Regions from separate parts of the Pantoea sp. BRR-3P genome, predicted to be linked through region 1. Evidence: predicted binding sites of a transcription regulator. Region 1 holds the regulator's gene; each other region holds the start of a gene.

The links. Region 1 encodes PurR, which represses purine synthesis genes. Its sites were predicted from a motif close to CANGCAAACGTTTGCNTG; they were not measured.
Region 2: tusA (sulfurtransferase TusA) is a predicted target of PurR. The motif match lies at 1,185-1,202, and genes of this name have one in related genera.
Region 3: cvpA (colicin V production protein) is a predicted target of PurR. The motif match lies at 856-873, and genes of this name have one in related genera.
Region 4: AAGR08_RS06680 (NCS2 family permease) is a predicted target of PurR. The motif match lies at 1,465-1,482, and genes of this name have one in related genera.

Annotation. Positions count from the first base shown of each region.
Region 1 covers NZ_CP155066.1:2,229,578-2,231,780, forward strand. The annotation lists gene AAGR08_RS10285 (C40 family peptidase) at 1-467, shown strand, start outside; gene AAGR08_RS10290 (YnhF family membrane protein) at 528-617, opposite strand; gene purR (HTH-type transcriptional repressor PurR) at 892-1,917, shown strand; gene punR (DNA-binding transcriptional activator PunR) at 1,914-2,203, opposite strand, start outside.
Region 2 covers NZ_CP155066.1:3,736,380-3,738,582, reverse strand. The annotation lists gene AAGR08_RS17330 (DcrB family lipoprotein) at 1-174, opposite strand, end outside; gene AAGR08_RS17325 (7-cyano-7-deazaguanine/7-aminomethyl-7-deazaguanine transporter) at 291-956, opposite strand; gene tusA (sulfurtransferase TusA) at 1,263-1,508, shown strand; gene AAGR08_RS17315 (zinc/cadmium/mercury/lead-transporting ATPase) at 1,505-2,203, opposite strand, start outside.
Region 3 covers NZ_CP155066.1:1,123,794-1,125,996, forward strand. The annotation lists gene dedD (cell division protein DedD) at 1-685, shown strand, start outside; gene cvpA (colicin V production protein) at 937-1,422, shown strand; gene purF (amidophosphoribosyltransferase) at 1,459-2,203, shown strand, end outside.
Region 4 covers NZ_CP155066.1:1,463,556-1,465,758, reverse strand. The annotation lists gene AAGR08_RS06680 (NCS2 family permease) at 1-1,228, opposite strand, end outside; gene AAGR08_RS06675 (response regulator transcription factor) at 1,633-2,203, shown strand, end outside.

The sequences.
Region 1 (2,203 bases):
TTGATGATGAAGCATTGCCGCTCACCGGCATCAAAATGAGCAAGGCGCATCGCCAGCGTTATCAAAAGGCGCGTGAAACTGCGATGACAAAATTAATGGGCCAGCTCGGCAAACCTTATCAATGGGGCGGCACCTCCCCGCATACCGGCTTCGACTGCAGCGGCCTGGTGTGGTACGCCTATAAAGATTTGGTGAAGTTCAAGTTCCCGCGCACCGCCAATGAGATGTATCACCTGCGCGATGCTGCACCAATTAAGCGTGAAATGCTGGAAAAAGGTGATTTGGTGTTCTTCCGCATCAATAATCGTGGTACTGCCGATCATGTTGGCGTGTATCTCGGAAATGGCAAATTCATTCAGTCGCCGCGTACCGGCAAAGATATTCAGATTAGCGCGTTGGGTGAGGATTACTGGCAGAAACACTATGTTGGGGCGCGTCGTATGATGACGCCGAAAACCATTCGTTAGTTGTTGCGCAACGCGCAGAAAAAAGCCGGACGCTGCATTGAGCTGCTCCGGCTTTTTTTATTAATGCATGATTGCAGTAAAGCTAAAGGCAATAATCATTAACAGAGCACCAACGGTTGTCATTAGCGCCAGCTTCAAATCCGTACTCATTACTCCTCCTTAGTCACACATTTCTTAGGGTTAAAGCGATTTTCGCACAGCGATGGGCAAAAATCTCGTGTTATCCGCCCGGGCTTGCTAGAATCGCCGCCTTTCGTTGCGCAACACATTTTGTGCAGGCTGTGTTTACAGCGCGATAAAGTGATTTTGTCTGCTAAACCACACCGTTTTGCCCCTTATTTTGGGCGATAAAAGCATTAGCAGACGCAAACGTTTAACAATATACTTATCAGTAAGTTGCGATAAGCCCAGGAGTACCATTTTCATGGCAACAATTAAAGATGTGGCAAAACGCGCGGGTGTTTCGACCACCACGGTTTCGCATGTCATCAACAAAACGCGTTTCGTAGCAGAAGAGACGCGTAACGCCGTATGGGAAGCGATCAAAGCATTGCACTACTCGCCAAGCGCCGTGGCGCGTAGCCTGAAAGTCAATCACACCAAAACGTTGGGCCTGCTGGCGACCTCCAGTGAAGCGCCCTATTTTGCCGAAATTATTGAAGCGGTAGAAAATCACTGCTTCGATCGCGGCTATACGTTGATTCTGGGTAACGCGCATAACGACTTACAAAAGCAGCGCGCTTATCTCTCCATGATGGCGCAGAAGCGTGTCGATGGATTGCTCGTGATGTGTTCAGAATACCCCGATGATTTGCTGCAAATGCTTGAAGAAAATCGCAATATCCCGATGGTTGTTATGGATTGGGGCGCTTCGCGCGGCGATTTTACCGATACCGTGCAGGATAATGCATTCCAGGGTGGCTATCTCGCTGGGCGATATCTGATTGAACGTGGTCACCGCGACATTGGCGCAATTCCGGGGCAATTGGAGCGCAATACCGGCGGCGGACGCCATGCCGGTTTCCTTCAGGCGATGAATGAAGCGGGCATCACTGTGCGCCCGGAATGGATCGTTCAGGGCGACTTTGAACCGGAATCGGGTTATCAGGCGATGCAGCAAATCCTTAATCAGAAACAGCGCCCCACCGCCGTGTTCTGCGGTGGTGACATTATGGCGATGGGCGCAATTTGCGCAGCAGATGAAATGGGTTTGCGCGTGCCGCAGGATATCTCAGTGATTGGCTATGATAACGTGCGCAACGCGCGTTATTTCACGCCCGCCCTGACCACCGTGCATCAGCCTAAAGCCGAATTAGGTGAAAAAGCTTTGGAGATGCTGCTCGATCGCATCACCAGCAAGCGTGAAGAGCCACAAACCATTGAGGTTCAACCCACGCTGATTGAGCGCCGCTCCGTGGCAGACGGGCCATTCCGCGACTATCGTCGCTAGTGTGTCACTTCGCTGAGCCATTCGTGGTTCAGCGTTTCGGCATCCCCGAGATAGGCTAATAGCCAATCCAGCGCCGGCGACGCGCGCTGTTCTGACCAGCTAACGCAGCAGGGGCTGTCTGGAAAGGCCTGCGGCAATTGCAGCTCCACCAACGCGTGGTTATCCAGCAGCGGTCGAGCTAAATGGCCCGGCACCATCCCAACGCACAATCCTGCCTGCAAGCAGTCGAGCCCGGTTTCCCATTCTGGCACCACCAGGCGCCGCTGATTATCGAGCGTCCATGTCA
Region 2 (2,203 bases), 1.5 Mb from region 1:
CATGCCCGCCGGCAGTGAGAAGCTCAGCTTGCCGTCCATCAGATTGACCGTCTGAGCAGACTGGCTGGCGCTGGCACCGTTGCTGTTTGCTGCTGCATCATCTTTCTTCTGGTCACATGCCGCCAGGCCTATCACCAGCAGGCCAATACCCACATATTTCACTACGTTACGCATTCTTTTCCCTTTTACATGATTCCAGTCAGGCGTTATCAAAACGGAATCGGCGGGCAAAAGCAACCGCCGGAGTGTCAGGAAATTTTAGCGTGCCATGGCGTTACGTCTATGTGGAATCAGCCGAAATTCACCTGTCGCTGTGCGGAACGCTCGGCTAATCGCTTCAGCATGGCATTCAGCAGCACGCCGTAAGCCGGCAGGAAGAAGATCATGCAGATCAGCACTTTGAAGCTGTAATCCACCAGGGCGATCTCGACCCAATGCGTAGCCATAAACGGGTCTGGACTCTTGTAAAAGGCGATGAAAAAGAAGGCCAGCGTATCGCTGATATTGCCAAGGAACATCGCGGCCGCAGGGGCAATCCACCACTGGGGTAATTGGCGCAAACGGTTAAAAACGTGGACGTCAAGGATCTGGCCCAGCGCATAAGCCATAAAGCTGGCGCAGGCGATACGCGCGACAAACAGATTAACCTCTTCCAGCGATGCCCAACCCTGCCATTCGCCTTGATAAAAGACGCACGAGACGATGTAGGAGATCACCAGCGCTGGAATCATCACCGCCAGAATGATGCGACGAGCCAGCGGCGCGCCAAAGATGCGCACGGTGAGATCGGTTGCGAGGAAAATAAACGGAAAGCTAAACGCGCCCCAGGTGGTGTGGAAGCCGAAGATGGAAACCGGCAGCTGTACCAGGTAGTTACTGGAGGTGATTACCAGCAGATGGAAAAGCGATAGCCAAAACAGCGCATGCATGCGCTGACGTGCAGAAAAAGCAATCATGTAGGACCTTTTTAATAGTGGGGTGAGGGAACCCATTGCCCGTCATACTTCAAGCCGTAGCTGCGTTGGCTGCGTGCGTCCACCCCAGTCACTTACTTCAGTAAGCTCCTGGGGCTGCTCGCACTTGCCGCCTTGCTACAGCTCGAATTATTTAGGGCAAAATATGGTAGCAATTTAAAAATCGGCGGCATCTTAACGCGTTGCGTAATTTATGCAATGGTTAATTTTAACGCAATCGTTATCGCCTTGCGTTGGCTAATTCACACGCTAAAATGTGCGCCCATCATCCACCATAGACAGAGAATCATGAGCGATCCCTTTTCTGCGCCTGACCATCAGCTTGATGCCCTTGGCCTGCGCTGCCCAGAGCCAGTAATGATGGTGCGTAAAACCGTGCGCAGCATGCAGGCCGGTGAAACCTTGCTGATCATCGCCGATGATCCCGCCACCACGCGCGATATTCCCGGTTTCTGCCGTTTTATGGAACATCAGCTGCTGGCACAGCAGACCGAAAGCCTGCCGTACCAGTTTCTCATCAAAAAAGGCGCTTAACGCTGACGCAGCAAGCGCAGCGCATTCGCGGTAACCAGCGCGGTGGCACCGGAATCTGCCAGCACCGCCAGCCACAAACCGGTAAAGCCGAGCAGCGTGGTGACGAGGAAAATCGCCTTCAGGCCCAGCGCCAGCGCCACGTTCTGCCGAATGATGGCGCGCGTGCGCCGTGCCAGCAAGATCGTGCGCGGCAGAATCGCCAGCTGATTTTGCGTTAATGCTACATCGGCGGCTTCCAGCGCGACGTCGGTGCCGCTGCCCATCGCGATACCGATCGTCGCTGCTTTCATCGCAGGCGCATCGTTGATGCCGTCGCCCACCATCGCCAGCGATTGTTGCGCGCCTAATTGCCGCACGGCTTCCACTTTATCGGCGGGTAAGAGACCGGCGCGATAATCAATCTGCAATTCGGCGGCAATGGCAGCGGCTGCTCGCGGGTTATCACCGGTCAACATCACGCTATTTACACCCAGTTTTTGCAGTTGAGAGAGTGCGCTTATCGCCTCTTCACGCAACTGATCCCGCAACGCCAATGCGCCGAGTACCTGCTGATCCTGCAACAGCAGCACCACGGTTTGACCCTGGGCTTCCAGCTCGGCAATCAGCTGCTGCTGAGTTGCGTTAAGCTGCCTGGCTTCACGTGGCGTGAGTAACTGATAGGTCACGCCATCAATGTCGGCACGAATACCGCTGCC
Region 3 (2,203 bases), 1.1 Mb from region 1:
CTTGCCTGGCCTGCTAGACGGTAAGAAAAAGCATTACAAAGAAGAGTTCGCCGCTATTCCGCTGGTGCCGAAGCCTGACGACCAGCAGGACAGTGAAATGGTTCCACCGGTGACACAGCCTTTACCGGCACAGCCACCGGAAGGTGCAGGCGCGGTGCAGAACCCGGCGAGCGGCAAAACTGCCACCAGCGGCAGCGCGCAGCCGACGCAGAATACCGAGCCAAGCGTAGTGACGCCGCCACCGGTACATCAGCAGGTGCAACCGAAGCCGGTAGAACAGCCGAAGCCAAAACCGGTCGAGCAGCCGAAACCAAAGCCGGTAGAACAGCCGAAGCCAAAACCGGTTGAGCAACCGAAGCCGAAGCCGGTAGAGCAGCCGAAACCGGTTGAGCAGCCAAAACCGGCAGAAACGCCGAAGCAGAGTGAGCCAGCTGCGCCGACGGGGCAGGCGTATGTGGTACAGCTGGGTGCGTTAAAGAACGCCGCGAAAGTGAGCGAGATTGTGGCGCAGCTGCGTCTCTCCGGCTATCGCGCCTTTACCGTTCCGTCATCGCCGGTGCAGGGGCAAATTACCCGCATTTATGTCGGTCCGGATGCTAACAAAGCGAAGCTGCAAGGTTCTCTTAGCGAGCTGCAAAGCATCTCAGGTCTGGGTGGGGTGGTGAAACCTTATAGCGCGCGATAGGGCGCTGATAAGCCGCGCCGATAGTAGAAAAAGGCGCGGCTTTACAAAATTTTTGTAGCGAAGCGCGGCAATAAAATCATTAAATATCAGCAAATTAAATTGCTGATAACACACGGGGCGAGGAAAGTTTTTTTCATCGCCCTTTTTACGGATACAGAACCGGAAAACCCTACGCAAACGTTTTCTTTTTCTGTTAGAATGCGCCCCGAACTGGATGCAGGGGGTGCGATAGCACTGGGCTGGAAGAGTTCATGATCTGGATTGATTACGTCATTATTGCGGTAGTTGGTTTTTCGGCTCTGGTCAGCCTGATTCGTGGGTTTGTCCGTGAAGCCTTATCTCTCGTTACCTGGGGATGCGCGTTTTTTGTCGCCAGTCATTATTACGCCTACCTTGCAGTCTGGTTTACAGGTTTTGACGACGAACTGGTTCGCAACGGCATCGCCATCGCGGTGTTATTCGTGGCCACCCTGATTGTGGGGGCCATCGTGAACTATGTGATCGGCTCGCTGGTTGAGAAAACTGGCTTGTCGGGAACCGACAGGGTGTTGGGGGTCTGTTTCGGGGCGTTGCGTGGCGTGCTGATAGTGTCTGCTATGCTTTTCTTCCTTGATACATTCACCGGCTTTTCCAAAAGCCCGGACTGGCAACAGTCGCAGCTTATTCCCCAGTTCAGTTACATCATCAGGTGGTTTTTTGATTACCTGAAAAGCACGTCGAGTTTTTTACCCCGGTGACACCATCGGGAGTGCGGCTAATGAGGAAATGACAATATGTGCGGTATTGTTGGTATCACCGGTTTTATGCCAGTAAACCAGTCAATCTATGACGCGTTAACGGTGCTTCAGCACCGCGGGCAGGATGCCGCCGGCATTTGTACCATCGATGCTATTAACTGCTTCCGTTTGCGTAAAGCCAACGGTCTGGTAAGCGATGTGTTCGAAGCGCGCCACATGCAGCGTCTGCAGGGCAACATCGGGATTGGCCATGTACGCTACCCCACGGCAGGCAGCTCGAGCGCCTCTGAAGCGCAACCCTTCTACGTGAACTCCCCGTATGGCATCACGTTGGCGCACAACGGTAACCTGACCAACGCGCATGAACTGCGCAAACAGCTGTTCGAAACGGGCCGCCGTCACGTTAATACCACCTCAGATTCCGAAATCCTGCTGAACATTTTCGCGCAGGAGCTGGACCGTTTTCAGCATTACCCGCTGGAAGCCGACAACATTTTTGCTGCGGTGGCGGCAGTGCATCAGCAGGTGCGCGGCGCTTACGCGGTCGTTTCTATGATTATCGGGCACGGTATGGTCGCCTTCCGCGATCCTAACGGTATTCGTCCGCTGGTGCTGGGCAAGCGCGTCATCGCTGATGGCCGCACCGAATATATGGTGGCGTCAGAAAGTGTCGCGCTCGACACGCTGGGCTTCGAGTTCATTCGTGACGTTGCGCCGGGTGAAGCGGTGTACATCACCGAGCAGGGCCAGCTGTCTACCCGCCAGTGTGCAGAAAACCCGA
Region 4 (2,203 bases), 770 kb from region 1:
TGGTGCGTCCACTCAGCAGTTTCACCACGGTCCAGGTGATGAAGCCAAAGGCAATACCGTTGGCGATGGAATAAGTCAGCGGCATGGTTAGCGCCGTCACGGTCACTGGCGCCGCAGTGGTGATGTCTTTCCAGTCAATATCCGCTAAACCCGAGGCCATCAATACCGCCACAAACAGCAGCGCAGGTGCCGTTGCATACACCGGTACGCTGCCCGCCAGCGGCGAGAAGAACAGGCTGAGCAGGAAGAGGATAGCTACCACAATCGCCGTCAAACCGGTGCGACCACCGGCACTAACGCCTGCAGCAGATTCCACATAGCTGGTGGTGGTTGAGGTGCCGAGCAGCGAACCGAACAGTGCAGCGGCGCTATCGGCAATCAGCGCACGGCCCATTTTCGGCACGTTGCCCTGCTCATCCGCTAATCCTGCACGTTTGGTCACGCCCAGCAAAGTGCCGGTGTTATCGAACACATCCACAAACAGGAAAGCGAAAATCACGCTCACCAGGCCCACATTAAACGCACCAGCAATATCCAGCTGCATCAAGGTCGGCGCAATGGAGGGTGGCGCGGAGAACACACCGCCAAACGGCGTCAGGCCAATACCCATAGAAATGAAGGTGACCACCAGAATGCCGATCAGTACCGCGCCGGTTACGCGACGCGCTTCCAGCACCACAATGATAAAGAAGCCAAGCAGCGCTAACAGCGGGCCAGGTTTGGTCAAATCGCCCAGGCCAACCAGCGTTGCCGGATTGTCCACCACGATACCCGCGCCTTCCAGGGCAATAATCGCCAGGAACAGGCCGATGCCAGCACCAATGCCTGCACGCAGCGGCAGCGGAATGCTGTTAATAATCCACTCACGAATTTTGAAAAGCGACATGGCAAAGAAAATCACCGCTGACAAGAACACCGCGCCCAGTGCGACTTGCCACGTGTATCCCATGTGCAGAACCACGGTATAAGTGAAGAAGGCGTTAAGGCCCATGCCCGGTGCAAGGGCAATCGGGTAGTTAGCGATCAGGCCCATCAGCACACAGCCAATCGCCGCCGCCAGACAGGTTGCGACGAAGACCGCGCCTTTATCCATGCCGGTTGCGCCGAGGATGCTCGGGTTAACAAACAGAATGTAGGCCATCGCCAGAAAGGTCGTGATACCCGCAATGATTTCCGTGCGGACCGTTGTGTTATGCGCTTTTAATTTGAAGAGTTTTTCTAACATCATCATCTCTCATGAGCGGAGTCGGCACCAATGCGCGTTCTCACTTGCCAATGTGGTTTACATGTTTATTTTTGTAGTGAAGGCTAGGCGGCGTTGAGTGAAATCGTCCGCTTACCCTTGTCTCTAATAGCAATAGCTATGCCAGCCTCGTACGCAATCGATTACGTTTCTGATTACCTGTGGGGCTAAGATAATTCTGAACCATAACGAGGCGCGATTATGGTGCATTGCACCGCTGCCGCGCAATCGTTTTCCCTCCCCGCGATGATGACGGCAAAATGGTGCTGCACAGCACGCTTTCGTACTATCACAGGCGATGGCGCTCACGTTTCTGGTGCTGGTTTCAGCAAGCAAAAAACGCCGGGTTACACTGCTTTTAACCCTTTCGTAACAAAAGAGGCGCCCCCATGAAGCCCGCGATTTTGGTGGTCGATGACGATCGTGCGATATGCGAACTGCTGCATGATGTCTTAAATGAACATGTTTTTACTGTTTACAGTTGCCATCAGGGTAAAGATGCGCTCACGCTGCTGGCACTGCATCCGGAAATATCGCTGGTGATGCTGGATATGATGCTGCCCGATACCAATGGTTTGCTGGTGCTGCAACAGATGCAGCGGCAGCGTCCCGATGTACTGGTGATCATGTTAACCGGCATGGGCTCGGAAGCAGATATGGTGGTAGGCCTGGAGATGGGGGCGGACGATTACATCGCCAAGCCGTTTAATCCGCGCGTGGTCGTGGCGCGTGCGCGGGCCGCATTACGTCGCTGCGGGCGGCTGGCGCAGCCGGAAATTCTGCAGGATGAGGGCTGGCAATTTAACGGCTGGCGTCTGGATGATGCGCGCTGCCAGCTCTTTAATCCGCAACGTGAAAGTGTGCCGCTTACCCAGGGCGAGTACACGCTATTGCGCGCGCTGGTGGCACATGCGCGTAAAGTGTTAACCCGCGATCAACTGCTGGAGCTAACGCACAGCG